Regions from separate parts of the Nonomuraea sp. NPDC050556 genome, predicted to be linked through region 2. Evidence: riboswitches for the same ligand, from Rfam matches in the RefSeq annotation. Region 2 holds a riboswitch; the other holds the start of a gene.
What was found. Region 2 has a riboswitch for cobalamin ahead of ACIBG8_RS26430 (CbtB-domain containing protein). Riboswitches for the same ligand answer to the same signal wherever they lie in the genome.

Region 1 (15,233 bases), on a different contig from region 2:
GCGCATCCTGGTGTGGTCGGGCGGGTCCATGCTGATCAGGGAGCCGGGGGCGTCGCCGATGGTGAACCCGGCGAACATCCTCGGCGACCCCGGCCTGCTCAGGTCGCGGCTGAAGCGGGGGTCGCTCAGCACGACGGCGGCGTCGTCGTAGGTGGTGGTCAGGTAGGCCGTGTCTCCGCTGGGGAGCCGGACCAGGCCGAGGCGGTCGCGCGCACGCCGTAAGGCGTACTCCTGCGCGGGAGCGCCCCGGGGTCCAGGCGGGAACGGATAATGATCCATAAGAAGGACGCTAGCCGCAGAACGGGACAGCGTCACGGGAGGAGCAGCCCCCAATACAGCGCCCACGGCGCGAACAGCGCCCCGGCGGTGATCAGGAGGCTGAGCCGTACCCGCTCGGAACCCTGCGACCTGCGCCAGCCGCGCACGGTCAGCGCGGTGGCGACCACGACGGCCACCGCCAGCGCCTGCAGCGCCAGCCAGACGAGCGGGCGGCTGCCCAGCATGGGCCCCGGGGTGGCGAGCTTGCCGCCGGTCATGACCAGGAACATCACGTAGCCCATCGAGCCGAGCACGGCCACCAGACCACCGGCGGACACGACCCGGGCCGTACGGACCACCGTGGCGGACCGCCCGCGCACCCGCCTGGCCAGCGCCCACACCGGGTAGCCGAGGAAGCCCACGAGGAACACCAGCAGCGCGGCCACCTGCACGACCGGCCCCTCCCACCAGGACGGCGGCGGCACGGGGATGCTGAAAGACGGCTGCGTCGGCAAAGCGGCGGGCGCGTCCCGCATCGGCAGCTTGCCCGCCGCGACGTCCTTCACCCACGTGCCCACCGTGTCGGCGTAGCCGGGCGCCAGCTCGGGCAGCCGCGTGACGCCACCGTCCGGGCTCTGGTGCGCGGCGTGGTCGGCGCCGGCGAAGTAACGCAGCGAGTAGTGGCCGTGCGTCAGCGCCCTGGCGAAGATCGGCGGGCTCTCCTGCGGCGGCGTGAGCAGGTCCTTGGTGCCCCAGATGGCCAGCACCGGCTGCTTGACCTGCCGTAGCACGCCTTCCGCGTCGTGGTACGGCTCGCCGAACAGGCCGCCGGCCGAGACCTGCCGATACAGCGTCGGCTCGGCCCGGTCGACGAGCGGCCCGGCGACGCCCGCCTTGCGCAGCCCGGCGGCCACGGCCCAGGTTTGCTGGCGCAGCGGGGCCAGGCCGTTCGCGCCGACCACGACGACGAACTTGATGTCGGCCGAGCGCGTGGCGGCGAGGGGGGCCACCCAGCCGCCCTCGCTGAGCCCCCAGATGCCGACCTTGGCAGGGTCGACGCCCTTCTGCCCGCGCAGGGCGCCGATCGCGCCGATCGCGTCGTCGGCGAGCGTGCTGTAGGAGCGCTCGAAGATCGAGTAGCCCTCGGAGCGCTTGTCGTAGACCAGGACGGACAGCCCGCGCCTGGCGAACTCCACCGCCTCGCCCATGAGCTTGGTGCGCGGCGAGCCGCTGCCGGCGCCGTGCACCAGCACCAGGCCTGGGGTGGGGGAGGTGGCCCCGGCTGGGGCCACGACGGTGCCGTGCATGGCGAGCCCTCCGCTGCCGGAGAAGCTCACCTCCGTCGTGGTCACCCCGGCGGGCGCCGGGGTCGGGGTGAGCAGGGTCGTGAGTAAGAGCAGAACGAGTCTCATATCGCCGAAGCTACTCTGCAGAGACCTCTCGGCAAAGGGATGTCTGCAGATATCGTTCTGCAGGACTAGGCTGCTCCTCATGAAGGATGAGCGACCCTGGCTGCTCGACGACCCGGAGCGGCTGAAGGCCCTGGCCCACCCGATGCGGCGGCAGATGCTGCACCACCTCAACGTGCACGGCCCGGCCACCTCCACCACGCTCGGCGACCTGCTCGGCGCCAAGACCGGCACCACCAGCTACCACCTGCGCCAGCTGGAGAAGTACGGGTTCATCGAGGAGATCGCCGAGCGCTCGACCGGCAGGGAGCGCTGGTGGCGCAGGGTCGAGACGGGCGACATCAGGCTGCCCACGCCCGACCAGGTCGCCGACGAGGACCTGCCGGTGCTGAGCGAGTTCTACCGGCAGAGCGTGGAGGAGGACCGCGACCTGCTGGCCAGGATGCCCGCCGCCTTCGCCGCCGACGCCGCGTGGGCCAGGCACTCGCGCGGACTCGGCCGCATGACCAGCGCGGAGCTGGACGCCTTCTTCGAGGAGTACATGGAGCTGCTGAAGAAGTACAGCCGCCGCGTGGAGGACGCGGGGGACGGGTCGCGGCCGATGCTCATCCGACTGTTCGCCCTTCCCGGAGATTAAGGGGTAACTCGCCGTGATCTGGTAATAACCCATGGTATTGGGGATCATCGGGGGGAGGGTGGCGTTATGCACCGTCGGCAGTTCTTCGCGCTCGGGCTGGGCGCCGCGGCCGCCTGCCTGGCCGGTTGCTCCGCAGGAACCCCGTCGGCCGACGTTCTCGGCCGGGTCTCGGTGATCTCGGGCGGCGAGCCCTGGGTGCCCGTCGCCCGGGCCCTGACCAGGACTCTCCGTACGGCCGGCTACCTCGCGCAGGGGCGCGCCGCGACGACGATCACCGTCACCGGGCTGACCGCGCTGGCCACCGTGCAGCGCAACGAGGGCGCCTCCGTGCTCGACACCACCACCCCGCTGGCCAGGCTCGTCGGCGAGCCCGAGGTCGTCGTCGTGCCGGTCAACTCGCGCCACGCCGACTTCGACGCCTTCGCCGCACACCTCACCGCGGAGCCGTCCCGCACCATGCTGGCCGGGCGGCCGGAGGGCGAGGCGGACCACCTGCTGTTCGGCCTGATCGCCAAGGGGCTCGGCGCGGACACCAGGCTCGTCGACTATGCCGGGTACCCGAGCACGGCCGAGGCGGCTGCGGCGCTGCTCGCCGGGCGGGCGGCCGTGGCTGCGGGGCCGCTGTGCGAGTGGCGTTCCCGCATCGACAGGGGGAAGGTCAGGGCGCTCGCGGTCTCGTCGGCCGAGCGGGTCGAGGGACTCGACGTGCCGACCTTGCTGGAGAGCGGGGTGCGGGTCGACTTCGCCGACTGGTGCGCGGTGCTCGGGCCCGGCGGCATGCGGGAGGACGCGCGGGCCGCCGCGATCGCCATGTGCGACCGCGTCGCGGAGTCCGAGCGGTGGCAGGACGCCTGCCGTACCGGAGGATGGAGGCCGTTGCCGCTGAGCGGGGACGCCTTCGCGCAGTGGCTCGGCTCCGAGGTGGAACGGACCCACGAGGTCCTGTTCGATCTTGGGCTCCTCGACACGCCGGGCACAAGTTGTGGGGATAGTTGCGGCGGCGGCCACTAGATGTAGGATCTCGTCTCGCTGGTTCGGCTTCCCCTCAACCGGGGAGCCGGAGCAAAAGGGAACTCCGTGAGAGTCGGAGACTGCCCCGCAGCGGTGAGTGGGAACGACCGCCGTCACGAAGCACTGGAAGCACCTTTCTGGGAAGCGACGGCCAGTAGGCGCCTCGTCATGAGGCGTGCCCGCGAGTCCGAAGACCTGCCAGCGGATGTCTTTGTCCATGGACCTCGAGGGAGGGTCTGGGGCGTGCCGCCGCATGCCTTTCCCCGGGGTCGCTCGCGAGGAGAGAGCGCGTGACGCAGATCGTTGAGTTCGACCGCAGGCTGGCCATCGAGGAGGCAGCCGCCCGGGTGATCGCCGACCCGGCCAACTCGCGGGTGGCAGCGGGGCTGCTCGCCGAGGAGATCGCCGACGAGGCGGCCACGCACGGCGTGACCTCGTTCTCGTCCTCCATCGCCGCCACGCACGCCGCGGGACTCATCCAGGACTCGCTGGCCGACTTTGTCCAGAAAAATCGGGATGAGCTGGACGCGCTGATCGACCCGTCCGGGGACGACCGGTTCGAGTACTTCGGGCTGCGCACCGTCTACGACCGCTACCTGCTGCGCCACCCGGTCAGCCGCGCCGTCCTCGAACGCCCCCAGCACTTCATGCTGCGGGTCGCCTGCGGGTTGTCCTCGACGGTCGGGGAGGCCGCCGAGCTCTACGCGCTCATGTCGACCCTGTCGTACCTGCCGTCGTCGCCGACGCTGTTCAACTCCGGCGCCCGCCGCCCGCAGCTCTCGTCGTGCTTCCTGCTCGACTCGCCGCGCGACGACCTCGACGGCATCTACCAGCGCTACGCCCAGGTGGCGCGGCTGTCCAAGTACGCCGGAGGCATCGGGATCGCCTGGACGCGGGTCCGCTCGCGCGGCTCGCTCATCCGCGGCACCAACGGGCACTCCAACGGCATCGTGCCGTGGCTGCGCACCCTCGACTCCTCCGTCGCCGCCGTCAACCAGGGCGGTCGGCGCAAGGGCGCGGCCTGCGTCTACCTGGAGACGTGGCACGCCGACATCGAGGAGTTCCTGGAGCTGCGCGACAACACCGGCGAGGAGGCCCGGCGCACGCACAACCTGAACCTGGCCAACTGGGTGCCCGACGAGTTCATGCGCAGGGTCGAGGCCGACGGCGTGTGGTCGCTGTTCGACCCCAAGGAGGTCCCTTCCCTCACCGACCTGTACGGCTCCGCCTTCGACGAGGCCTACAAGGCTTATGAGGACGCGGGCCTCTACGTCCGCCAGCTCCCCGCGCGGGTGCTCTACGGGCGGATGATGCGCACGCTCGCCCAGACCGGCAACGGCTGGATGACCTTCAAGGACGCCGCCAACCGCACCTCCAACCAGACCGCGCGGCCCGAGAACGTCATCCACCTGTCGAACCTGTGCACCGAGATCCTCGAGGTGACCAGCGACGGCGAGACCGCGGTCTGCAACCTCGGCTCCATCAACCTGGCCACCCACGTGCGCGGCGGGGCCGTGGACTTCGAGCGGCTGCGCGCCACCGTGCGCACCGCCGTCCGCTTCCTGGACAGGACCATCGACCTCGGTTTCTACCCGACCCCCGAGGCGCAGGCGGCGAACCTGCGCTGGCGGCCGATCGGCCTCGGCGTCATGGGCCTGGCCGACGTGTTCTTCGCGCTGCGGCTGCCGTTCGACTCGCCGCAGGCGCTGGAGCTGTCCACGCGGATCGCCGAGGAGATCGCGCTGGCCGCCTACGACACCTCGGCCGACCTGGCCGTCGAGCGTGGCCGTCACCCGTCGTACGGCGAGACCAGGGCGTCGGACGGCGTCCTGCACCCCGACCACTACGACGTCGCCGTGCCCGCCGAGCTCAGGGAGAAGATCGCCAGGACCGGGCTGCGCAACTCGCTGATGATCGCCATCGCGCCCACCGCGACGATCGCCTCCATCGCCGGGTGCTACGAGTGCATCGAGCCGCAGGTGTCGAACGTCTTCAAGCGCGAGACGCTGTCGGGCGAGTTCTTGCAGGTCAACCGGTATCTGGTGGCCGATCTACAGGCGCGCGGGCTGTGGACGCAGGAGATGCGCGACGCCATCAAGCGGGCCGACGGCTCGGTGCAGGACATCCCCGGCGTCCCCGCCGACCTCAAGGTGCTGTACCGGACCGCGTGGGAGCTGCCGCAGAAGGCGCTCATCGACCTGGCGGCAGCGCGCCAGCCGTACATCGACCAGTCGCAGTCGCTGAACCTCTTCATGGCCACGCCGACGATCGGCAAGCTGTCGTCGATGTACGCCTACGCGTGGAAGCAGGGCCTGAAGACGACCTACTACCTGCGCTCCCGCCCAGCGACGCGGATCGCCCAGACCACCGTGCAGGCCCTCCCGGTCGAAGAGGCCGTCGCCTGCTCCCTTGAGAACCCCGAGATCTGCGAGGCCTGCCAGTAATGCTTCTTGACCCTGGGATGGACCTGACCCTCCGGCCGATGCGCTACCCCGAGTTCTACGAGCGCTACCGGGCCGCCATCCGCAACACCTGGACGGTCGAGGAGGTGGACCTGCACAACGACCTGGCCGACCTGGCGCGGATGACGCCGCAGGAGCGGCACCTGATCAACCGGCTCGTCGCCTTCTTCGCCACCGGCGACTCGATCGTCGCCAACAACCTGGTGCTCAACCTCTACCAGCACGTCAACGCCCCGGAAGCGCGCCTCTACCTGTCGAGGCAGCTCTTCGAGGAGGCCGTGCACGTGCAGTTCTACCTGACGCTGCTCGACACCTACCTGCCCGACCCCGACGAGCGGGTCAAGGCGTTCGCCGCGATCGAGCACATCCCGTCGATCCGCGACAAGGCGGAGTTCTGCTTCCGCTGGATCGACTCGCTGGGCGGGCTCAGGAGCCTGGAGAGCCAGGACGACCGGCGGGCGTTCCTGCTCAACCTCATCTGCTTCGCCGCCTGCATCGAGGGCCTGTTCTTCTACGGCGCGTTCGCCTACGTGTACTGGTTCAGGAGCCGTGGCCTGCTCAGCGGCCTGGCCACCGGGACCAACTGGGTGTTCCGCGACGAGTCCATGCACATGGAGTTCGCCTTCAGCGTCGTGGACACCGTACGCGCCGAGGAGCCCTCGCTCTGGGACGACAAGCTCGTCGAGCAGGTCACCCGGATGATCGAGGAGGCCGTCGCCGCCGAGCTCGCCTTCGCCCGCGACCTGTGCGGGGACGGCATGGGCGGCATGTCCGCCGACCAGATGCGCGAGTACCTCGAATACGTCGCCGACCAGCGGCTCGGCCGCCTTGGCATCCCCAAGAGGTACGGCACGGCTAACCCGTTCGGCTTCATGGAGCTCCAGGACGTGCAGGAGCTGGCCAACTTCTTCGAACGGCGTGTCTCCGCGTACCAGGTGGCAGTTGAGGGCAATGTGTCGTTCGACGAGGCATTCTGAGAGATTGGTGCCATGAGTTTGTCGACGAATTGGCTCATCCTGGTCGGCTCCGTCGTCGGAGCGATCGTCGCGGTCGAGCTGATCCGTCGCATCCTCATCAGGGCGACCCGCAAATGGCCGGTGGCCGGACACTTCCTCCGGCGCTGCGTCTGGCCGGGGTTCGCGGTGGCAGTGCTGGTCACCCTCAACACCGTCTACTTCCCCGCCATGTTCGGCTACGGACCCGAGGAGCGCGCGGTCGGCGACACCGTCGACCGCGTCCTCGGCCTGCTGACCATCGTCGCCGTCACCTGGCTGGTCATCCAGGCCTCCTACGCGGTGACCGACGTGGTCCTCGACCGGCTGGAGCTGATCGACGGCGAGCGCGACGGGCGGGCGCGGCGCTACAGGACGCAGATCACCCTGGTCCGCCGGGTCGCGGCCGCCGTCATCATCGTCGTGGCGCTCGGCGCGGTGCTGTTCTCCTTCCCCGCCGTCCGCGCGCTCGGCACCGGCCTGCTCGCCTCGGCAGGTATCGCCGGGGCCATCGTCGGCATCGCCGCCCAGTCGACGATCGGCAACATGCTGGCCGGGCTGCAGCTCGCCTTCAGCGACGCGTTGCGCCTGGACGACGTGGTGGTCGTCAACAACGAGTGGGGCAGGATCGAGGAGCTCACGCTCACCTACGTCGTGGTGCGCTCCTGGGACGAGCGGCGGCTGGTCTTCCCCGTCTCCTACTTCACCCAGAACCCGTTCGAGAACTGGACGCGGCACGGCAGCCGCGTCATCGGCCACGTCTACCTGCGGGTCGACTGGTCCGTGCCGGTCGACGCGCTCAGGTCCGAGCTGCACAGCTTCGTCAAGGACCACCCGCTGTGGGACCAGAAGGACTGGACGCTGCAGGTCACCGACATCCTGCCGAACGGCATGGTCGAGCTGCGGGCGCTGATGAGCGCGGCTGACTCCGCCTCGGTCTGGGACCTCAAGGCCGACGCCCGCGAGCACCTGGTCGAGTTCATCAGGACGCGCTATCCGGAGGCGCTGCCGCGCTTCCGCTTCGACCTAGACTCCGGGAGCGGGCCGCAGCACCCGGGTGACCCCGGCGATCAGGGCCGTCGCCAGCACCCAGCCTGACACCACCAGCGTCCAGGCCACCCACTGCGTCCACCCGGTCGGCTCGTAGGCGCCGCGCACCTCAAACACGCTGACCGGCGCCAGCAGGTCGAGGCTGTAGACGAGCGGCTGGAAGTGCCGCAGCTCCGTCGGGTCCACCTGGGCGGGCGGCACCAGCGTGAACACGGTCGTGCCGACGGCCAGCAACACCACCGCCCACACGGCGGCCTGCCAGGAGCGGTAGCCGTACCCGACCATGAGGTCGAGCAGGCGGCCCCAGCTCCGCCCAGGTCCGCGCAGGGTGGCGCGGCGCTCGCGCTGCTTGGCCAGCAGGACGCGGCGGGCGTCCGGCTCGTGGCCGATGCGGCGGTACCAGGCGGCCAGCTGCTCGTAGGGCTGCGGCAGGTAGCCGTCGGGGTCGCGGCTGAGCCAGGCGACGCGCTCGGGGAGGGTCCAGCCGCCGCGCATCGTGTCGTAGACGGTGCCGTTGACCTGGACGGCGGCGGGGTAGGCGTCGGGGGAGTCGAGCAGCACGCCGAACCGGCTGTAGCCGAAGTTGACGTCGCCCTCGATGGCCGCGGGACGCATGATGATCTCGTCGACCTGCATGTGGCTCAGGTGCAGCACCCTGCCGGGCGCCTTGAGCGTGGCGCGGTTGAACGACAGCACTCCGGCGATGCGCGCCCCGCGCATGCGGATCGTGCCCTCTGAGCTGAACCCGCTGCTCAGCTCGGCCGCACCGGCCTCCATGAAGTCGGCGTGGATGGCGTACTCGCCGGTGGCGGTGATCGAGGCGCGCTGCATGTAGAGGCCGCCGTGGAACTTCGCGCCGATCAGCCGCAGCCCGCCCGTGGCGCGCAGCCCGCGCAGGAACGCGGCGCCGTCCACGGTGAGACCGCCCGCCCATAACGACCACGGCTGACGGGCGTTGCCGAACTCGTCGAAGTCCAGTCCGTCGTAGGGGCGGCGCACGTCCTCGTAGGGGGCGGCCGTCCTGGGCGGGCGCGGGTGGATCTCCGCCACCGACATCCGGAGCTGGCCCTTGACGTGCGAGTTCTCCAGCCGCACACCCTGGCGGACGACCGAGCCGTCCAGGTCGAACAGCCCCTCGACGACCGCCCTGCCCGCCTTCACCCGCCGCACGTCGCACCCGCGCAGCCGGATGCCGCGGATCGTGGCGTCGGTCAGGTCGACCTCGTCGGGCAGGTAGCAGTTGAGCAGGTGGAGCCCGGCCCCGATGGTGGCGTCGGACAGGCGCAGCGGGCCGATGACGCGCGCCCCGGCCAGCCGTACCCCGGGCACCTGCCCCGGCTGCGGGCCCGCCGCCCCGAGCAGCAGCTCCGCGATGACCTCGGCCCGCACCTCGCGCTCCCGGCCCCAGCCCGCTCCGCCCGCCGGGTCGTCGGCCTCCAGCGAGCCCGCGCGCAGGTCGATCCACGCGCCGCTCGGGTAGGCCTTCCAGAGCCGCTTCTCCGCCGCATTCAGCCGCCGCACACCCGGCACACTACCTGCGGTTGGCGATCAGCACCCCTGCGCCGCCGACCACCAGGCCCACGACCGCCAGCGGGTGCAGCGCCTGCCCGACCAGCAGCCACGCCATCACCGCCGTCACCGACGGCGTGAGGAAGAACATCGTGCTCACCCGGCTCGCGGGCCAGCGCGCGATCATGGTGTTGAGCAGCAGGAAGACCCCGACCGAGTTCACCAGTCCCAGCCACAGCAACGCCCAGGTGAAGGCGGCCCCGTCGGTGACCACCGGGTTCTCCCACAGCAGCGACGCCAGACCCACCGCCGGCCCGCTGACCAGGAACTGCACCGCCGTGCCCGTGCGCACGTCCATGCCCCCGGCGTACCGCTTCTGGTAGATCGTGCCCAGGCTCATCCCGAGCAGCCCCACCACGCACAGCACCAGCCCGGCCAGCGACATGCTCAGCCGGTCGGACACCGCCAGGACCACCCCCAGCGCACCGAGCCCGAACCCGGCCCACTGCCGTACGGTCACCCGCTCGCCCAGCAACCGCCCGGCGGCCAGGGCGACGATCACCGGGTTGAGCCCCTGGACGAGCGCCACGATCGCGGCGGGCAACCCCATCCCGAGCGCCGTGTACATGGCCCCGAACTGCACGCCCAGCACCAGCAGCCCGGAGACGGCGACGTGCGCGAGCTCGCGGCCCTTCGGCCAGGGCGCGCGCACCGCCAGCGCGTACCCGGTCAGCAGCACCGCGGCCAGCAGGAACCTGGACGCGGTCAGGAACAGGGGAGGCGCTGCGCCGACGCCGACGACACCAGCGATGAAGGCGCTGCTCCACAGGACGACGAACACGGGCGGCATCGCCACGTCGGTCCGCCTGGTCGGCCTGGTCTGCGCTTGGACTGCCATTCGTAACCCCCTGAAGTGGTTATCCCACCCTGGCGGGTCTCGCGATAACCTGTCAAGGCGGTTACGATGTGAGGGTGTTCACCTTCATCAGCGGCAACGCAGGGCTGGATTTCGCGGGCACGGTGGCGCACCGCAGGACCGACCACATCGACCTGCTGGCCTCACCGGCCGACCTGGCGACGTGGGTCGTGGAGGCCGCGCTCCTGGATTCGCCGCCTTCCGTCGATTCGCTCGACGCCGCGGTCGGCCTGCGTGAGGCGATCTACCGCCTGGCCACGGGGGCAGGGCTCGACGGCGACAGGGAACTGCTGAACGCCTTCGCCACTCGGCCGCCGGTCGAGATGTCGCTCGGGGCCGACGGCCGGGTGGTCCGTTCAGGGGATCTGGACGCGGCGCTGGCCACTGTCGCCCGGGAGTCGGTCGAGATGCTGGGCGGGCCGCTGGCGGCGCGGATCAAGGAGTGCGGCGACGAGCTGTGCACCCGGCTCTACCTCGACGTGTCCCGCGCCGGGTCGCGCAAGTGGTGCGGCATGCAGGAGTGCGGCAACCGCGCCAAGGCCGCCGCCTTCCGTGCAAGGCAGCGGGTCTAGGCCTCCATCAGCTGCGCCAGCGTCCGGTAGTAACCGGCCAGCACCACCAGCTCCACCGTGCTGCGCGGATCGACGCCCTCCGGCACGGGACCGCCCCTGCCGACGGCGTACGCGGCGGTCTCCAAGGGGTCGCCCGAGGTGAACGTGCCGTCCGCGATCGCGGCCAGCTCCTCCTCGGTCACGCCGATGGACCGGGCGATGGTCTCGTGGGCGCGCTGCTCGAACTCCGAGCCGGTGGCGTGCGCGACGCTCAGGATCGCGATCTCCCGCACCCGGTCGCCGAGTCCCGTGCGGAACCTGACCGCCGCGCCGAGCTCCTGGAGCGGGCCGCCTACGCCGGGCGCGTGGAGCATGGGGCCGAACGGTCCGGTCAGCCCGCCGTCCGCGTCCTGGAGCGCGAACGGGCCCTTGGCGCGCGGGCCGCTGAGGATCGTGTCATAAAGCTCGGCCTGCTCCGGAGTGAGCTCATCCCTGGTGAGTCTGGGAAGTGTCATTTGTCGCCCTCCATTTTTATTCAGTGGCATCCCATATAAACACCGCATTACCGTTGATATATCAGCATTAACGACCGGGTGTGGGGCAGTGGTCAGCCCGCCTGCCTTGGGTGCAGGAGTATCGCAGGTTCGAATCCTGCCACTCGGACGTGGTGACGGTCTGTCGGCCGGGAGTGGCGACCCTCTGACGGACACGAAACCTGCGCCCCGGGGAATGGCCCACGCCATGCCTTGCCCGGGGCCACACAATGCCGCTCTGGCCCAATTGGCAGAGGCGCTTCATTCAGGATGAAGAGGATCCGGGTTCGAATCCCGGGGGCGGCACTTTCCAGCGGGGGACCCGCATCGGCCGGGTCACCTCCAGGAGCGGTACGGGTATCCGCCTTGGCCGCGCCGAAACCCGCCAGGCAGACCAGCGCGATGCCAACGCCCTGCGGCAGGTCCGGATACTGGCCGAGCACCACGACGCCGATACCGAGCGCCACCGCGGGCGACAGGCTGTTGAGCAGGCTGGTCGTGGCCGTGGTGAGCGTGCGCAGTGCGTAGATCTCCAGCGCCACGTAGGCGGTGGGGGCCAGCAGCGCGGCGCACACCGCGACCGGGACGTCGAACGCGCCGACCCCGCCGCTCAGCCAGGCGGGCACGGTGGAGATCACCGCGGCGACGGCCAGGGGCAGCGCGGCGCCCTCGACGCCGGAGGAGTGGTCGCCGACCCTCTGGCCGAGGCAGAAGTACAGGGCCCAGGCCAGCGCGGCGGCCAGGGCCAGGACGAAGCCGAGCAGGTCGTCCCCGCCCGCCGACCACGGCCTGGTCATCAGCAGGACCCCGGCGAGCGCGGCCACCGGCCAGAGCAGGTCGCGGGCGCGGCGGGTGCCCAGGAAAGCGAGGGTCAGCGGGCCGAGGAACTCGATGGCGCTGACCGTGGCGATCGGGATCCTGCTCATTGCGAGCGCCGACAGGTTGACCATGGCGGCGATGGAGATCCCGAGGAGCAGCGGATCGCGCAGCTCCGTCCACCGCCGGCCGCGCAGGCGCGGCCTGACGCACGCCAGCAGGATCGCCGCGCCGATCGTGAGCCTGAGCCACGAAGCGGCCGGGGCCGCCATCGAGACCAGCAGCAACACGCCCAGGGCGCTGCCCGCCTGCACGCTCACCATGGCCGCCCCACAGGCCGCGAGCGCTCTTGTCTTGCCCATCGTTCCTCCCCGAGTTCGTTCGGGGGAGAGCGTGGCGGGCGGCGATCGACAAAACCTCATCCAGGCGCTGACGCACCGTTAACGCGGGACTTGGATCTACAAGCTGAATGACCCCTGTCTCCTCGTGATGAGGGGAGGGTTCCACTCCTCAGGGTTCTGGGCGCGCGGCGCTCAGACTCCGGGGCCGACCTTGGAGAACCCGGCCTTCGAGGCGTCCTTGACCCACGGTTTCGCGCTGGAGGCGGCGGTCCTGTTCGTGTAGACGGCGATGGTGTGGATCACGTAGCGCGCCCGGTACCCCGTGTATCCGTAGATCTGGGCGCTCAGCCAGTTCTCCGGGTGGAAGCAGATGCCGGACGACCCCGGCCCCTCGCGCGGGCAGCGGATGCCCCAGTCCTCCACGCCGTAGGTCTTGAGCCTGGCGTAGGCGCTCTGGGCCTTGCTCACGTTCTTCAGCGGCACGATCCACACCGACACCAGGATCCGCCGGTTCGCCGGGGAGTCCATGTTGACGTAGGCGCCCACCGCCATGTCCTTGCAGCCAGCCGTACGGAGGGTCGCCTTGACGTGGGCGTCCGGCCACGGGCTCGGGCACTTCTCCACCCCGCTCGCCCTGAGCTCGAAGCGCACCCCCTTGTCGCTGGTGAAGGAGACGGGAAGCAGCCCGTCGGCGGTGATCGGGGTCGGGTCCGAGGCCTCGCTGTTGAGGGCGCCGAGGTCGAACGGCGTTTCCGTCGGCGTGGGGGTGTCCGTGGGCGTCGGGGAAGGAGTGTCCGTCGGCGTCGGTTCCTGGGAGGGGGAGTAGGTCTGCGCCGGCTCGGTCGTGGTCTTCGCCGGGTCGGCCAGCGTCCCCCGCACCGTGTTCTTGACCACGGCCCTCACGCCCGCCACGAGCAGCACGACCGCGACAGCTCCCGCCGCGGCGCCGATCCCGACCTTCTTCGACCGCCCGGACCGTATGGGAGCGGGGTGTGCCGTCTCGCGCAGCCGTACGGCCCACTGGGCAGGCAGCGGCCTGCCGAACGGAGGCTGGTGCAGCGCCGCCATCGCGAGGTCGGCCAGGCCGGGGTTGACGGCGGCCAGCCGGGACACGTCGGCGGAGGACGGGTCACGGGCGAAGGCGCGTACGGCCAGCAGCGCGAACAGGAAGGCGTCGCCCTGCGGCGTGCCAGGCTGCTCGCCAGCGGGAACCTGCCATCCGGGCGGCGCCTCCACCGGCGGCAGCGCCCGCGCCCCGCCCAGCCACATCGCGTCGCAGCCGATGAGGAAACACCCCGGCTGCGGTCCCGCCGTGAACAGCACGTGCCCGGGGGACAGGTCGCCGACGGCCACACCCATCGCGTGCAGGCGGGCGAGCGTGTCGGCGAGGTCGGCCAGGATCAGCAGCCGGTCCCGGTCGGTGACCCCGTCGTGGCGGAACAGGAGGTCGATCGTCGCGAACCCTGGGGGCACCGTACGCATCAGGAATCCGGTGACCGCGCCGTTCGTCTCTACCAGCTCTTCCGGCCACGCCGTCTTGGCCGATAGCCAGGCGGCGTCAGGAGGGGGGAGGCGGCCGGACAGCCGGGTCATCGCGGCGAGGACGGCGAGGTCGACCCGGCGTAAGACCTCGGGGTCGAACTCCTTGTAGGCGACGTCGTACTGCCCGTTGATCTTGCCGTTGAGCTCCTCGTGGACCATCCCCTGGCCGTCGTGCCCGAGCGCCCGCCCGAGAGCGAGCCTCGCCCGATCCGTCATGGAAGGACCCTAACGTCCCGATACGGGGAAGATCAAAGGCGGCGGGCCTGGCGGAGCTCGCGGTCGACGGCCCAGGCGTCGGCCACCGGGCCGAGGTGACCGAGCTTGTCCGGGTTCACCACCAGGCGGATCGCCTGGATCTGCCCGTCGAGCACGTCGAGGGTCACGGTGTGGAGCACCCTGCCGTCCCGGTCGCGGAAGATCGCGCCCGGCTGGCCGTTGATCTCGTGCGGCTCGGAGGTCACGTCGATCCTCGCCATCCAGGGGAAGACGGAGGCGAGCAGCCTGGCCACGTTGTCCGCGCCCACGATGGACCTGGCGAGCCGCGGCGCGTTGCCGCCGCTGTCGCCGGACATCGCCACGTCGGCGGCGAGCAGCTCCTGCAGCCCGGCGAGGTCGCCCTGGCTGAGGGCGTCGAAGAACCGCGACGCCAGGTCCTCCCGCTCCTTGCGGAGCGCGGAGAAGCGGGGCCTGCCGTCCTGCATGTGGCGACGGGCGCGCGAGGCGAGCTGGCGGCACGCCGCCTCCCCGCGCCCCACCGCGGCGGCGACCTCGGGGAAGCTGAAGTCGAAGACCTCGCGCAGCACGAAGACGGCGCGTTCGAGCGGGCTGAGCCGTTCGAGAAGGATGAGGGCCGCCATCGACACCGAGTCGGCCAGCTCGGCCGCGCGCTCCGGGTCCTGGTAGGGGTCGGCGAGGAGCGGTTCCGGGAACCAGGGCCCGACGTAGGCCTCCCGGCGTACCCGGGCGGAGCCCAGCACGTCGATCGAGATCCTGGTGACGATCGCGGAGAGGAACGCCTTGGTGGAGTCGGGCTCGGTGGGGGAGGCCTCGAAGCGCAGCCAGGCCTCCTGGACGGCGTCCTCCGCCTCGGTCACGCTGCCCAGGATCCGGTAGGAGATCGAGAACAACAGCGGCCTGAACTGCTCGAAGTCTGTCGCTCTCGTCACGTCAGGAAGGGTAGCGCAGCGCCAGATGTGAGCCCGGTCA
Region 2 (15,233 bases):
GGGCGCACCACATGGCGGGCAACACGGGCTTCGTCGAGACCCTCTGCACCGCGATCGAGAACGCCGGGGGCCGTGCGCTGCCGGTCTTCTGTTCCTCGCTGCGTACGGCGGAGCCCGCGCTGCTCGAAACCCTGCGCGCCGCCGACGCCCTGGTGGTGACCGTGCTGGCCGCCGGTGGGTCCAGGCCCGCGACGGCGGGGGCGGGCGGCGACGACGAGGCGTGGGACGTGGGCGCGCTGGCCGACCTCGACGTGCCGATCCTCCAGGGCCTCTGCCTGACCACGAGCAGGCAGGCGTGGGAGGAGAACGACGACGGCCTGTCGCCGCTGGACGCGGCGTCGCAGGTGGCGATCCCGGAGTTCGACGGGCGGATCATCACGGTCCCGTTCTCGTTCAAGGAGATCGACCCCGACGGGCTCACGGTCTACGTCGCGGACGAGGAGCGCGCCGCCAGGGTCGCGGGCATCGCCGTACGGCACGGCCTGCTCAGGCACATCCCGAACGCGTCCAAGCGGCTCGTCGTCATGCTCTCGGCGTACCCGACCAAGCACGCGCGGATCGGCAACGCCGTCGGCCTCGACACCCCGGCCAGCACGGTCAAGCTCCTGGCGAGGCTCGCCGAGGCGGGCTACGACCTGGGCGAGGGCTTCCCCGACGAGGGCGACGCGCTCATCCACGCGCTGATCGCCGCCGGCGGCCAGGACGAGAACTGGCTCACCGACGAGCAACTGGCCGGCAATCCGGTACGGATCTCCGGTGCGGCCTACACCGCCTGGTACCGCACCCTCCCGGCAGACCTCAGGGAGAGCATGGAGCGGCACTGGGGACCGCCGCCCGGCGAGCTGTTCACCCACGAGGGCGACATCGTGCTGGCCGCGCTGCGCGCCGGGAACGTGGTGCTGATGGTGCAGCCGCCGCGCGGCTTCGGCGAGAACCCGATCGCGATCTACCACGACCCCGACCTGCCGCCGAGCCACCACTACCTGGCCGCCTACCGCTGGCTGTCGGCGGACTTCGGCGCGCACGCGATGGTGCACGTCGGCAAGCACGGCAACCTGGAGTGGCTGCCGGGCAAGTCGGCGGGCATGTCCGCGTCGTGCGGCACGGACGCGGCGATCGGCGACCTGCCGCTGATCTATCCGTTCCTGGTCAACGACCCGGGCGAGGGGACGCAGGCCAAGCGGCGGGCGCACGCGGTGCTGGTGGACCACCTGGTGCCGCCGATGGCCCGCGCCGAGTCCTATGGCGATATTTCCCGGCTTGAGCAGCTGCTGGACGAGCACGCCACGATCGCCGCGATGGACCCGGCGAAGCTGCCCGCGATCAGGGCGCAGATCTGGACGCTCATCCAGGCCGCCAAGCTCGACCACGACCTGGGGCTGGCCGACCGGCCGCACGACACCGAGTTCGACGACTTCATCCTGCACGTGGACGGGTGGCTGTGCGAGGTGAAGGACGCGCAGATCCGCGACGGCCTGCACGTGCTGGGTCACGCGCCGGCCGGGGCGCAGCGGGTGGACCTGGTGCTGGCGATGTTGCGTGCCAGGCAGATGTGGTCGGGGCAGGAGACGCTGCCCGGGTTGCGCGAGGCGCTGGGCCTGGTGGAGGACGGCACCGCCGGGCTGGACGCCACGGACAGGGCGGAGGCGACGGCCCGCGCGCTGGTGGAGGGCATGGAGGAACGCGGCTGGGACCCGCCAAGGGTCTCCGAGCTCACCGATGACGACCTGGTCGCCCGCATTCTCACCTTTGCCGCCACCGAGGTGGTGCCCAGGCTCGACAGGACGACCGACGAGCTCGACCACCTCCTCCACGCCCTCGACGGCGGCTACGTCCCGGCGGGCCCCAGCGGTTCCCCGCTGCGTGGGCTGATCAACGTGCTGCCGACCGGGCGCAACTTCTACTCCGTCGATCCGCGTGCCGTACCCAGCAGGCTGGCCTGGGAGACCGGCCAGGCGATGGCCGACTCGCTCCTGGACCGCTACCGCGCGGACACCGGCGAGTGGCCCAGGTCGGTCGGCCTGTCGGTGTGGGGGACCAGCGCCATGCGTACGGCAGGCGACGACGTCGCCGAGGTGCTCGCCCTGCTCGGCGTGCGCCCCACGTGGGACGAGGCCTCGCGCAGGGTCACGCACCTGGAGCCGATCCCGCTGGAGGAGCTGGGCAGGCCCAGGATCGACGTCACGGTACGCATCAGCGGGTTCTTCCGCGACGCGTTCCCGCACGTCGTGGCCATGCTGGACGACGCCGTCCAGCTCGTCGCCGGGCTGGAGGAGTCCCCTGAGGACAACTACGTCCGCGCCCACGTCGCCGAGGACGGCCGCACGCGGCGGATCTTCGGGTCGGCGCCGGGAGCCTACGGAGCCGGGCTGCTGCCGCTGATCGACAGCCGCAACTGGCGCGACGACACCGACCTGGCCGAGGTCTACGCGGTCTGGGGCGGCTACGCCTACGGCCGCGGCCTGGACGGCGTCGCCGCCCGGCAGGACATGGAGAGCGCCTACCGCAGGATCGCGGTGGCCGCCAAGAACGTCGACACCCGCGAGCACGACATCGCAGACTCCGACGACTACTTCCAGTACCACGGCGGCATGATCGCCACCGTCCGCGCGCTCACCGGCAAGGCTCCGGCCGCGTACGTCGGCGACAGCACCCGTCCCGACGCCGTACGCACCAGGACCCTGTCGGAGGAGACCTCGCGCATCTTCCGTGCCCGCGTGGTGAACCCGCAGTGGCTGGCGGCGATGCGCAGGCACGGCTACAAGGGCGCGTTCGAGCTGGCCGCGACCGTCGACTACCTGTTCGGCTACGACGCCACCACCGGCGTGGTGGCCGACTGGATGTACGACAAGCTCACCGAGACCTACGTGCTGGACGCAGAGAACCAGGCGTTCATGGCGAAGTCGAACCCGTGGGCGCTGCACGGGATCGCCGAGCGGCTGCTGGAGGCGGCCGAGCGGGGAATGTGGGAGCACCCGGACCCCGACCTGCTGCGCGGGCTGCAGGAGGTCTACCTCAAGACGGAGGGTGACCTGGAGGACGACACGAGCCGCTGAGCCAGCTCGGGCCGCCCGGCCCAGTGCAGGTGCAGGTAGGAGGCGGTGACGAGGGCGTCGCCGTACCCGCCCGTCTCCTGGAACAGGTCGCCGGGCGGGGTGAGCCTGGTGCGGTGGAACTCGTGTCCGCGGAAGCGTTCGCCCTTCCGCGTGAGCAGCGAGTCCCTTGACGCGGCCACGTCCCGGTAGCCGAGGGTGAGCTTCTCCGACATCCGCGCTACGCCGGGCACACGGCCGCACATCCTGCGTCCGTCCAGCTCCTCGCACAGGTAGAGCAGCCCGGCGCACTCGGCGGCGATCGGGCCGGGGAAGGAGGCGACCTCCTCGCGCAAGGAGGTGTTGGCGGCCAGCTCGGCGGCGTAGACCTCGGGGAAGCCGCCGCCGACGACCAGCGCGCCCGTCCCCTCCGGCAGCTTCTCGTCGCGCAGCGGGTCGAACACCGCCACCTCGGCACCGGCCGCTTCGAGCAGCTCGACGTGCTCGGCATAGCCGAAGGTGAACGCCGCTCCACCGGCGACCGCGACGACCGCATTCCCCTGATGCACGGGCACCTCCCAAGGCCTGCCGGGAAGCGCGGGGGCCGTCCGCGCCAGCCGTACCAACGCCTCCAGGTCGCAGGAGCGGGCTACCAGCTCGCCCAGCCGGGCCACCGCGGCCGTCGCCTCAGCCGAGCGCTCCGCCGCCGGGATCAGGCCGAGGTGGCGGGACGGCGTGGCGACCGCGTCCTCGCGCCGGATCGCGCCGAGCACCGGGACCCCGGCCAGCGCCGCCCTGCACAGCTCCTCGTGCCGGTCGGAGCCGATGCGGTTGAGAATCACCCCGCCGACCCTGACCCGCGGGTCGAACGTGGCGAACCCGTGCACGACCGCCGCCACCGACCTGCTCTGCCGCGCCGCGTCCACGACGAGGACCACGGGCGCGTCCAGCAGCCTGGCCACGTGCGCCGTCGAGGCGAAGTCCGTCTCGCCCCGCCCGTCGAACAGGCCCATCACGCCCTCGACCACCGCCACGTCGGACCCGGCCGCGCCGTGCTCGAACAGCGGGACCACCCGCTCCTCGCCGACCAGCCACGGGTCCAGGTTGCGGCCCGGGCGGCCGGTGGCCAGCGCGTGGTAGCCGGGATCGATGTAGTCCGGCCCCACCTTGTGCGGAGAGATCTTCATGCCCGCCGACCGCAGGGCCGCCATCAGGCCCGTGGCCACCGTCGTCTTGCCGCTGCCCGAGGACGGCGCGGCGATGACGAGCCGGGGGATCACCACTCGATGCCCTTCTGTCCCTTCTGCCCGGCGTCCATGGGGTGGCGCACCTTGCCCATCTCGGTCACCAGATCGGCGACCTCAAGGAGCTTGTCCGGCGCGTCCCTGCCGGTGATGACCACGTGCTGGTTGCCCGGCCGCTCGCGCAGGGTCTCGACCACGTCGTCCAGGTCCAGCCAGCCCCACTTGAGGGGATAGGTGAACTCGTCCAGCACGTAGAAGCGGTACGTCTCCGCCGCCAGGTCGCGCTTGATCTGCGCCCAGCCCTCGCGCGCGTCGGCCGCGTGGTCCTCCTCGGGGCCGCGCTGGATCCACGACCAGCCCTCGCCCATCTTGTGCCAGCTCACCGAGCCGCCCTCGCCGGACGCACCCAGCACGGTCAGCGCCCGCTCCTCGCCGACCCGCCACTTGGCCGACTTCACGAACTGGAACACGCCGATCGGCCAGCCCTGGTTCCAGGCGCGCATCGCCATGCCGAAGGCGGCGGTCGACTTGCCCTTGCCCGGTCCGGTGTGGACCATCAGCAGCGGTCTGGTCCTGCGCTGGCGGGTGGTGAGCCCGTCCTCGGGGATCGTCGTCGGCTTGCCCTGGGGCATGTCAGCCCGCCTTCCTGTAGTCACGGACGACCGTGCCGAGCTCTTCCAGCCGTACGGCGGGCGCGTCGAGCCTGGCGGCGAGCTGTACGGCGAGGCCGAGCCGTACGGGGCCGCTCTCGCAGTCGACGACCACGCTCGCCGTACCCCTGAGCAGCGTCGCCGCCCTGGCCACGTCGCCGCCGGAGGTGGCGCGGCCGTCGGTGACCAGGACCAGCAGGGGGCGGCGGGACGGGTCGCGCAGCCGTTCCACCCTGAGCACCTCTGCGGCCCTGACCAGCCCGGCGGCCAGCGGGGTCCTGCCTCCCGTGGGGAGCTGTCGGAGCCTGGCCGCGCCCGCTTCGACGGACGAGGTCGGGGGGAGGGTCACTTCGGCTGTGGCGCCGCGGAAGGTGACCAGGCCGATCTTGTCGCGCCGCTGGTAGGCGTCGAGGAGCAGGCTGAGGACGGCGGTCTTGACGGCGGTCATGCGTTTGCGCGCGGCCATGGAGCCGCTGGCGTCGACGACGAAAAGGACCAGGTTGCCTTCGCGGCCTTCCCTGATGGTTTCGCGGAGGTCGTCCTGTTTGAGCAGCAGGCCTGGGCCTTGCCTGCCGCGTTCTTTCTGGTACGGCGCAGCGGCCAGGATGGTGGCGGAGAGGTGCAGGTCACGCATCCGGTCACGGGGTTTCCTGGCGCCGATGGCCTTTCCCTGCGCTGTCCTGCCCCGCGACCGCCGTCCCGCGACGCCTTCGCCGACGCCGGGAACCTTCAGAAGGCCTACCTTGTACGGCTCCGCCGCCTTGGCCACCGACTCACCGCTCGGCTTGTCCACATCCGCGTCGCCTGGCCTGTCCTCTGCCTGGGGCGTTGCTTGCTCTTGCGGGCCGCCTGGGTCCTGCGGGCCTTTGCCCTGCGGCGGCCCAGCGCCCGGGTCGTCGTCCGGGTCGTCGTCCGGGTTGTTGTCCGGGCCCAGGAGGTCGTCCAGGCGGGACTCGTCCATTCCCGGGGCGTCGAAGGGGTCGCGCCTGCGGCGGTGGGGCAGTGCCAGCCGGGCCGCCGCGCGCACGTCCTCCGTGGTGACCACCTCGCGCCCGTGCCACGCCGCGTGCGCGATCGCCGCGTTCGCCGTGACGATGTCCGCGCGCAACCCGTCCACCTCGAACCCCGCGCACACCGTGGCGATCTGCTCCAACCGCTCATCGGGCAGCTCCACCGACGGCACCCGCGCTCTGGCGGCGGCGATCCGCGCCGCCAGCTCGCTCTCAGCGGAAACCCACCGAGCCACGAACCCGGCGGGATCGGCGTCGAAGGCCAGGCGCCGCCGTACCACCTCGGCCCGTTCCGAAGGCTCCCGCGACGCCTTCACCTCGACCGTCAGCCCGAACCTGTCGAGGAGCTGCGGGCGGAGCTCGCCCTCCTCCGGGTTCATCGTGCCGACCAGCAGGAACCTGGCCGCGTGCCGTACGGACACGGTCTCGCGCTCCACGTAGCACCGGCCCAGCGCCGCCGCGTCGAGCAGCAGGTCGACGAGGTGGTCGTGAAGCAGGTTCACCTCGTCCACGTAGAGGACGCCGCGGTGCGCGGACGCCAGCAGGCCGGGCTCGAACGCCTTCACCCCCTCGGTCAGCGCGCGCTCCACGTCGAGGGAGCCGACGAGGCGGTCCTCGGACGCGCCCACCGGCAGCTCCACAAGCGCGGCCGGGCGGCTCGCGCGCGGCTCGCCCGGCTCGTGGGGGCCGTCGGGGCAGTCCGGGTCCGGCTCGGCGGGGTCACAGGCGAACCGGCACCCGGCTACCACCGCGACCTGCGGCAGCTGTGCGGCGAGGGCGCGGACGACGGTCGACTTGGCGGTGCCCTTCTCCCCGCGCACCAGCACGCCGCCCACCCGAGGGGAGACGGCGTTGAGCAGGAGGGCGAGTTTCAGATCCTCCATCCCGACGACGGCGCTGAACGGATAGGTGGCTGTCACGATGTGACCTTCCTGTTGACATGGGTGATCCGGCCGCCGCTGACCTCGGTCGTCGACAGGGGGGCCAGATCGAATCTCGCGGCCACCAGTGGGGTCAGCCCGAGGGCTGCTCTGATCGTCCAGACGTCGCAGACCACCAGGGCGTCGGGGGGCGCGGTGGTGAGCCACCCGGCCACGCGGGACGCGTGCGCGGCCAGGCTCTCACCACCGTGCGGCGCCACCTCGGGGTCCGCGAGCCAGGCCGCGAGCTCGTCCGGATCGATCTGTGCGTACGGCAGGCCAACCCAACGACCGAAATCCGGCTCCGCCAGCTCACCCACCACAACCGCCCCCCTGCCGCTCACCTCGCCAGCCCCTGGACCACCCATCACCGCCCAACGGGCGAAGGCCCTCCGAGAGGACATCCCTCCGGAGGACGACCCTTCAGTGGGCGGCCCTCCGGCAGGCGGCCCACCAGCGGGCGGTCCTGCGGCAGGCGGTCCTCCGGTGGGCGGGGTGTCTGGTGTCGGGCCGCTAGAGAGAGGTGGAGGCATGGCTATTGCCGCAGCCGTCTGTCTGGCCGCCTGTTGGGGGGCGCAGAAGATCGGCCCGTCACTCGCCAGGACCAGCGCTCTGGCCAGGCTCGACGGGTCGGCCGCCTCATCCGTGGGGAAGCGGGCCGCACGCATGCCGGGCGTGCTCGCCTGCCGTACGAACAGCACCTCCGTCAGACGGGGACAGTGGCCGGGCGGGCGGCCCGGTCGCTGGCCCAGGCGAACAGGACGCCGAAGGCGGCCCAGAAGACCAGCTGTGTCCCCAGCGATGCCAGCCTGAACTCCCAGAGCAGCGTCGCGGGGAACCCGTCCGGCACCTCGTTCACCGTGGGTAGCAGCACCCAGGCGGCGATCACCGGCACCAGGAACGCGACGCCCGCCGCCACCCCCCTGGCCCACGGACCCGCGGTGACGCGGCGCGCCGTCGCGACGCCGATCGCCGTGGCCGCCAGACCGACCAGGATCATGACCACATACAGGAGGGTCCTGCTGTTGATCGTCTCCGGGTCGCCGACCGCCGGTGGGTTGGCTGGATATTTCAGGAACGGCACAAGAATGACCGCGACGAACGCCGTGCCCGCGGCCGCGAGCCCCAGCTTGCCGTCCGACCTGGGGCCGACCCGGCCGCGCAGCCCGGCGAAGACGAGCGCGAAGATCCCGCCCACCGCCAGCCCGTACAACCCGGTCGCCAGGAACAGCCCGGCCTTCTGCCCCGGCCTGCTGACCGGCGCTTCTTCCTCGTCGTGGCTGTGTTCCGCGGTGCCCGCCGGATGGTGCGCGGCAGCGGCTTCCTCGAGCGCGATCGCGGAGTCCACCCGCGGTTCGCCGAACACGAAGGCGAAGCCGCCCGCGATGAGTCCGGCCAGGAGCCCGACGAGCAGGCCCCTGACCAGCAGGGTACGTATCACGGCCTCAGTGGCAGGGCACGCCGAGCAGGTGACGCCCGTCGTGCATGAGTTCGTGAAGGTAGGTACCTGTCTGGGAGATGGCGCCGTTGTCCATCAGGACCAGGTAGGCCACGAGCAGCAGGAAGGGCACGATGATCAGCCATCGGCCCAGGCGTGGCAGCGGGATGGTGGATGGAGTGGACAGACCACTCATTGGAGCCTCCTCGGGGATGACGCGTCCCAACATGAGGTCACGGCCGCCAAGCGACCTGGCTCCCGGGATCTACGTCCCGGATACAGTGGCGCGTCCGCACCGGCATCTCACCGGATTTCCCTTGGCGATCGTGAAATCTCCCGGAACGTATCCTTTCCTCCCGTTCGCGTCAACCGACACACCGCCGAGCAGCGCCCGAAAAACCCCCTTTTCAAGGCCCTAGACGCTTTTGGGCCGCCCACCCGCGAGGTCCCTCAGCCCTTGAGGTCCTCAACCTCTGAGGTCCCTCAGCCCTTGAGGTCCTCAACCTCTGAGGTCCCTCAGCCCTTGAGGTCCTCAACCCCTGAGGTCCTTCGGCCGCGAAGTCTCGAAGACCTCGTGTCTCGTCCCGGCGTGACGGTGGCCAGCCAGGTGCGCCCGAGGGGCGTCACCCTGGAAAGAGCCCAGCCACGTGCGGCGGGTGGGGGTTCCGTGCTTGCCGTACCCCCAAAAGACCGTCAAAGCGTGCGCAGACGAGCCAGCGCGCGGCGGGCGGTGGCCGTCTCGACCGGGGCCGCGCCGAACGAAAGCACCTCCTGCAGGTCGCCGAACGCCTCCTCCAACCGCCCCGCCAGCGAACGGATCCGCGCCCGCCGCAACCGCGTGCGCGCCCGGTTCGGATCCAGCTCCACCGCTCGCGTGATCTCCGCGTCCGCGTCCGGCAGGTTGCCCAGCCCCGCCAGCGCCAGCGCCCGAGCCGACCGCACGTCCGCCTCCTCTGCGGCCGGGACGCCGAGCCGGAGCGCCCGGTCGAGGTCGGTCAGCGCGTCCCGATGGTCGCCCAGGTCGGCCCGCACCTGCCCGCGCCCGCAAAGGGCGGCCACCGCGTCGCGCCTGATGTGCAGCGCCTGCTCGAACGTGCTCTCCCCGTCGGCGGGCGAGCCACTGAGCCACTGCGCGTAGCCGAGCACGGTCAGCGCCCGCACGTTGCCCGGCGCGCGCTTGACCGCCTGCCGCGACAGGTCGGACGCGTCGCCGAACTGCCCGGCCGCGAGCCGTACCTCCGCGAGGTCGGTGAGGACGTCGGCCGCGCCACTGGCGTCCTCCAGAAAGGTGAAGGCCCGGAGGGCGGCGCGCAGCGCCTCCTCAGCGGCGGCCGGGTCGCCGGCGGCGCGGGCGATGCGGGCGAGCAGGTGCTTGGCGCGGCCGTAGCGGCGCTCCAGGCCAGGGGCGTGGGAACGGTCCGCGATCGAGGTGGCGAGGGTTCGGGCGGCGGCCAGGTCTCCCGCTTCGAGGGCCGCCGTCGCAGCAGCCCAGGCGGCACCGTATTCGTGAGCGGATATGCCAGAGCGCGAGGAGATATCCGCGCCGCTCATCGAGGCCTCCCTCATCCGTGCCGGATAAGTCGAGACTCGCTGATCACCGGCCCCCTCGTCAATCAGCCACCAGCGAGAATATGGTCCGAGCGCTTCGCACCCTACCAAAACGACCCAAGGGTTCGGTGATTTACCGGGACTCTGAACGTTACTATGAACCACGGAAAAGCGACTAGCGCGCCGAGGTGACCGTGAATCAGAACAATGATCCCGGCGTTTCTCCCGTTGAGCCCATCTGGGGGCGGGAGATCCCGTTTCGTAACCCTCATTTCACGGGGCGTGAACGGGAACTCGACCTGCTGCGCGCCAGCCTCGGCGCGACCTCGCAGGCCGTGCTGGGCCACCCGCCGCAGCCGCTCCACGGCATGGGCGGCGTGGGCAAGACGGAGATCGCGGCGGAATACTGCCACAGGCACGCGGCCGACTACGACCTCGTGTGGTGGATCAGGGCCGAGCAGGAGGACACGGTACGCAACGCGCTGATCGCCCTGGGCCGCAGGATGGGGCTGGCCGAGTTCTCCAGCACGGACCGCGACTACTCCTCCCAGGTCGTCATCGACGCGCTCCGCACCGGTCGCAAATACTCCCGGTGGCTGCTGGTCTTCGACAACGTCACCGACCCCGACATGCTCCGCCCCTACATCCCGCGCGGCACGGGCCACGTGATCATCACCTCGCGCATCTCCCAGTGGCGCAGGGAGCTCAACTCCGAGGGCATCGAGGTCGGCGGCTTCGACGCGGCCGAGAGCATCAGCTTCCTTCGCAAGCGCGTGCCGAGCCTGGCGCCGGGCGTCGTCCCCGAGGACGAGGCGATCCTGGCGGCGCAGCGCCTCGGCGAGCTGCTCGGCTTCCTGCCGCTGGCCGCCGAGCACGCGGCCGCCTACCTCATCGAGACGAAGATCCCGGTCGAGGAATACGTCGAGCTGTACAAGCTCAACGCGCACGAGATGCTGGGCGAGCCGGTCGACATCTACTACTCGCAGTCGGTGGCCACGACGTGGAGCGTGTCCAGCGACAAGATCTCGGAAGAGGCCAGGGCGCTGTTCAAGCTGCTGTGCTTCTTCTCGCCCGAGCCGATCTCGGTGGAGCTGATCGTACGGCCGGCGCTGGTGCTCGGCGGGCGGCTGCCCGAGGAGCTGGCCGGGGTGATCGGCGACGACGCGGTGTTCCGCAAGGCGGCGCGGGAGCTGGCCAGGTTCTCGCTGCTGAAGCTGTACGGCATGCGCAACGTCGTCCAGGTGCACCGCGTCGTGCAGGACGTGACGCGCGGGAGGATGAAGCGCGAGGAGCCGGAGCTGGTCGATGAGTACCGCGCGATCGCCCATGAGCTGCTCGCCGCCTCCGACCCGGGATACCCGGACAAGGAGACCACGGACCCGCAGTACGAGATCTCCAAGCAGCACCTGATCCCGTCGGGCTCGTACGAGTCGGCCAACACGCAGTTGCGCGCGCTGATCATCAACCAGGTGCGCCGTATGCACCTGCGCGGCGGCAACCGCGAAGGGCTCAGTCTCGGCGAGTTCGTCCTGGACCACTGGCGGGCCAGGTTCGGGCCCGACGATCTGCAGACACTGATGCTGGCGATGGAGATCACGATCTGCCTGTTCTCGCTCGGCGAGACGGAGCGGGCGGGCGCTCTCAACATCGACACCCGGAACAGACTGGCCGCGACCGTCGGACGCGAGAACGAGGTGTACATCAAGGCGGCGAGCACCTACTCCCGCTGCCTTCGCCACCTGGGCAGATACGCAGACGCGTACGTGGAGGACGTCGAGGTGCTCCCGCTGTCGGAGCGCGTGCTCAGAAGCGAGCACATGCAGACGATCAACATCCTCAACAACATCGCCGTCGACCTGCGCTGCCTGGGCCGCTACGAGGAGGCGCGCCAGTTCGACGCGCGCGCCTTCGAGGAGCGGCGCCGCATGTTCGGCGACACCGCCGACTACGCCCTCATCTCGAAGTTCGCCCTCGCCAGAGACCTGCGCAAGCTCGGCGGGATCGACGAGTCGCTCAAGATGATCCGCGAGGTGTGTCAGGTCTCCGAGCGCAAGCACCAGCCCTGGCACATGGGCCGGTTGCAGTTCGAGACCGACCTGTCCGTCGCGCTCCGCTGGGCCGGTTACTACGAGGAAGCCAGGGAGCTGGGCGAGCGTAATTTCGACCGTCACCTCAAGGTGCTCGGCCCGACGCACCGCCAGACGCTCAACTGCGCGGTCTGCCTCATCAACACCCGCAGGCTCGATCGAGACCTGCTCGGCGCGGCACGGCTCGGCGAGGAGACGGTCGCGCTCTGGGAGAAGGTCGTCGGTGGCACGGCTCACCCCAACACCCAGGCGGCCGCCGTCAACCTGGCGATCGTGCAGCGTCTGCTCGGCAACCCGCTGGGGGCGAGCAGGATGGACCGCGACGCGCTCGACTTCTTCACCGCCCAGTTCGGCGAGGATCATCCCAACACGGCGACGGTGATGACGAACCTGGCCAGTGATCTGGCGGCGCTCGGCAACGTGACCGAGGCGCGTGACCTGGGAGAGAAGGCCGTGGAGATCCTCGAGCGCACCCTAGGCGCCGAGCATGTGCGCACGCTGGCCGCGGCGGGCAACCTGGTGCTCGACCGGCGTGCGGCAGGAGACGAGCAGGAGGCGTCCGAGCTGCACGAGCGCACGCTGGACGCCTACGCGCGATCGCTGCCCAACCACCCTCACATGGTGCTGACCGAGCAGGGTGGCCGCGTCGACGTCGACATCGAGCCCATGTCACAGTGAGCGGCGCAGCTCGGCCGCGAATTCCTGTCCCATGGGGGTGAGTGCGTCCGAGGCGGCGAGCACGTCGACCGCCTGCGCGGTGGGTTCGTGCCAGGTGGCCAGCGCGTCGTCGCAGTTCAGGGCGCGCCAGAGCCGGATCAGACCTGCGTAGGCGTAACAGCCCTGAAGGAGGGCTTCTGCGGGTCTGGGGTCGGCACGCCAGGGCGCTCGCCCTTTCCACGTGCTGCCTGGACTTACGAGGTCGTGGTGGTTGGTGACGGCGCCGAGCAGGACGTGGCGGAACTCGTGGACCAGGCTTTCCGCGCACTCCATCGGGTCGGTGGGCAACGACGTGGCGATGGCGCCGAAGGCCCATCCGGAGGTTCCGCCGCGCATCCGTCCATCCGCTTCGCGGGGGAGCGGGACGAGCACGCGCAGGGTGGCTGCCATCGCGGCGGCGAGGTCACGGTCGTGTGCGCAGACCAGCCGCCAGCCGTCGCGGAGAGCGTGCTCCCAGGCGCCCGGGTCGGGGTCGGGGTCGCGGGTGCCGAAGAGGTCCAGGTGCGGGAGATCGTGGCCGAGTTCGACCTGGAGGACGAGGCCGTCGCATGAAGCGCTCAACAGGGGCCCGGTCGGCTGGGCGACGAGCGTGTGAAGATCGGAGAGCGAAGGGGCGGACCGCAGGGAGCGCATGGCCCACACTCCGACCTGCGGCGCCGACAGGGCGTCGAAGAGGCGGTCGGGGTCCTTCAGCTGGGTTTCTGCGAGGTGCTCGACGGCTGCCGCGAACTCCGTCGCGGGGTGCTTTCTCCGCAGAGTTTCGATCAGGAGAAGGTGGCGCTGGAATTCGGCCGTACGCCAAGGTGTGACAACTTCGGGCCGAATTCGTCCAGCGGCGATTTCCAGCAGGTCAGGCGTCATTCGCGGCGCAATCGCTGGGGCCCCCGGATTGGTCCCATACGCGCGGTGTCATGTCATCCATGTGCCGGATGGTTTCGGTGAGTGATGAGAATGATTCATCATCAAGTTGTGCCAACTGGTCAAGGGTGAGCAGACCCAGCTCTCCCATTTGAACCTCCCCTTTTCCCGGAGATGATACGCCAAAAGGCTTTATTAGCGGAGCATTACCAGCTCCGCCCGCATAGCAATAGCCACCCCACCGTCCTCCGTGACAGCGAGGTGCTCCGCCGGCTCAGGCAGCGCGAACGTGTCCGTCCGCTGCCACGTGCGCAGGTCCCAGAAGGACAACGTGGCATCCAGCGACCCGGTGATCGCGATCGGCCGCTCGCCGATCCGTGCGCACGCCAACGACGTGATCGGCCGTGCGTGCCGTACCGAGCCCTGACCGGACAGCGCGGGATCGCGCAGGTCCCAGCCGCGCAGGACGCCGTCCTTTCCCGCCGTGACCACCACGTGCCTGCCGTGCACCCGAGCGCCCCGCGCCGCGAGCGTCCCGCGGGCGCCGGGCAGGCGCTGCGCCACGGGATGGCCGCTCACCAGGTCGATGATCCAGGTCAGGCCCATCGCGTCGACGGCTATGAGGCAACTGCGGTTGCCCATGACGTAAAGGTCGAGGTCGCTGATGGGGGAAGGGCCGATCTTGTGGGTGGCGATGAGGCGGCCCGTCTCTACTTCGGCGAGTTCGACCACGCCGCTGGATGCGGAGCCGCATACCAGGACGTCGCGCTGGCCCAGGCGTCCGGCCACGACGATCTGCGGGGTCGTGGTCAGTTCGGTCGGCTCCGGCAGGCGGCCCGCGCCCGGTGCCCAGGTCACGATCTGTCCGTCCGTGGCGTACGTGAGTAAACGGTCGCGGCCGGGGAGGCCGGTGGCGCGGGCGCCTGGCGGGACCTCGTGGCTGCTGGTCGGCTCGCCGGTCCGCGGGTCGTAGAGGTGCATGGCGCCGTCCGCCACCGCGGCGACCGCCCCGGTGCAGACCGCCAGGCTGGTGATCGGCGTACGGCGGGCAGGTGCGGAGGCCGCGGCGCCCACCTCGTTCCACAGCCTGACCCGCCCGTCCCGCCCCGCGCTGACGATCACCGGCTCGCCCTCGATGACCACGTGCGCGAGCGCGGTCACCGGACCGGTGTGCGCGGCGACCGTGCCGAGCGAGGGGCAGGTCAGCATCCCCGCGGTGTCCCCGGCAGCGCCCGCGCTCAGCGCGCTGTATCTGGTGTGGGTGGACGCGGTGACCTCGGCCAGGTCGGTGAGGAGGTCCCAGCTCCAGAGCCGCCCGCGCTCGGCCAGCAGGGTGACGGCGCTCGCCCCCGACGGCGCGGCGGCGAGGAAACGTTCCTGGTTCCTGTGCAGCTTCCCGAGCGAGGTCCCGCCGCGCAGCGGCCAGAGCGTGGCGGTGCCCGCGTGGTCGACAGTGACGGCGACCGGTCCGTTGACCGTGGAGCAGCAGGCGGAGTTGACCTCGCCGAGCCCCTCGGCCAGGAGCAGCGCCTGCCCGTCTGCGGTCCAGCGCACGCAGCGGCCGTCCGCGCCGGTGCTGACCAGATAGGCGCCGTGCGCGGCGAGCGCATTGACCCGCCCGGCATGTCCGGTTTCCCATGAGGCGAGTTGCCGCCCTGAGTCGGGGTCCCATAGGCGGATCGAGCCGTCGGCGTGCCCGGTGGCGAGCGCCCGGCCCTCTGGCCAGTCG

Region 1: another riboswitch for cobalamin. It lies ahead of ACIBG8_RS35050 (ribonucleoside-diphosphate reductase subunit alpha); the one in region 2 lies ahead of ACIBG8_RS26430 (CbtB-domain containing protein).

The regions. Positions count from the first base shown of each region.
Region 1 is NZ_JBITGU010000003.1:1,297,347-1,312,579, forward strand. Features, by position in the region: gene ACIBG8_RS35030 (cytochrome P450) at 1-279, opposite strand, end outside; gene ACIBG8_RS35035 (alpha/beta hydrolase family protein) at 312-1,670, opposite strand; gene ACIBG8_RS35040 (ArsR/SmtB family transcription factor) at 1,750-2,304, shown strand; gene ACIBG8_RS35045 (tripartite tricarboxylate transporter substrate-binding protein) at 2,371-3,315, shown strand; cobalamin riboswitch at 3,318-3,533, shown strand; gene ACIBG8_RS35050 (ribonucleoside-diphosphate reductase subunit alpha) at 3,606-5,759, shown strand; gene ACIBG8_RS35055 (ribonucleotide-diphosphate reductase subunit beta) at 5,777-6,754, shown strand; gene ACIBG8_RS35060 (mechanosensitive ion channel family protein) at 6,767-7,867, shown strand; gene ACIBG8_RS35065 (hypothetical protein) at 7,796-9,340, opposite strand; gene ACIBG8_RS35070 (DMT family transporter) at 9,351-10,226, opposite strand; gene ACIBG8_RS35075 (CGNR zinc finger domain-containing protein) at 10,301-10,816, shown strand; gene ACIBG8_RS35080 (carboxymuconolactone decarboxylase family protein) at 10,813-11,310, opposite strand; tRNA gene ACIBG8_RS35085 (tRNA-Pro) at 11,385-11,458, shown strand; tRNA gene ACIBG8_RS35090 (tRNA-Leu) at 11,561-11,634, shown strand; partial or broken gene ACIBG8_RS35095 (EamA family transporter) at 11,772-12,566, opposite strand; gene ACIBG8_RS35100 (hypothetical protein) at 12,678-14,243, opposite strand; gene ACIBG8_RS35105 (RNA polymerase sigma-70 factor) at 14,276-15,193, opposite strand.
Region 2 is NZ_JBITGU010000002.1:1,769,902-1,785,134, reverse strand. Features, by position in the region: gene cobN (cobaltochelatase subunit CobN) at 1-3,056, shown strand, start outside; gene ACIBG8_RS26455 (cobyrinate a,c-diamide synthase) at 3,011-4,312, opposite strand; gene cobO (cob(I)yrinic acid a,c-diamide adenosyltransferase) at 4,309-4,908, opposite strand; gene ACIBG8_RS26445 (putative cobaltochelatase) at 4,910-6,856, opposite strand; gene ACIBG8_RS26440 (histidine phosphatase family protein) at 6,853-7,179, opposite strand; gene ACIBG8_RS26435 (CbtA family protein) at 7,563-8,297, opposite strand; gene ACIBG8_RS26430 (CbtB-domain containing protein) at 8,302-8,490, opposite strand; adenosylcobalamin (AdoCbl) riboswitch at 8,493-8,637, opposite strand; gene ACIBG8_RS26425 (tetratricopeptide repeat protein) at 8,988-9,845, opposite strand; gene fxsT (FxSxx-COOH system tetratricopeptide repeat protein) at 10,037-12,607, shown strand; gene ACIBG8_RS26415 (aKG-HExxH-type peptide beta-hydroxylase) at 12,599-13,507, opposite strand; gene ACIBG8_RS26410 (hypothetical protein) at 13,700-15,233, opposite strand, start outside.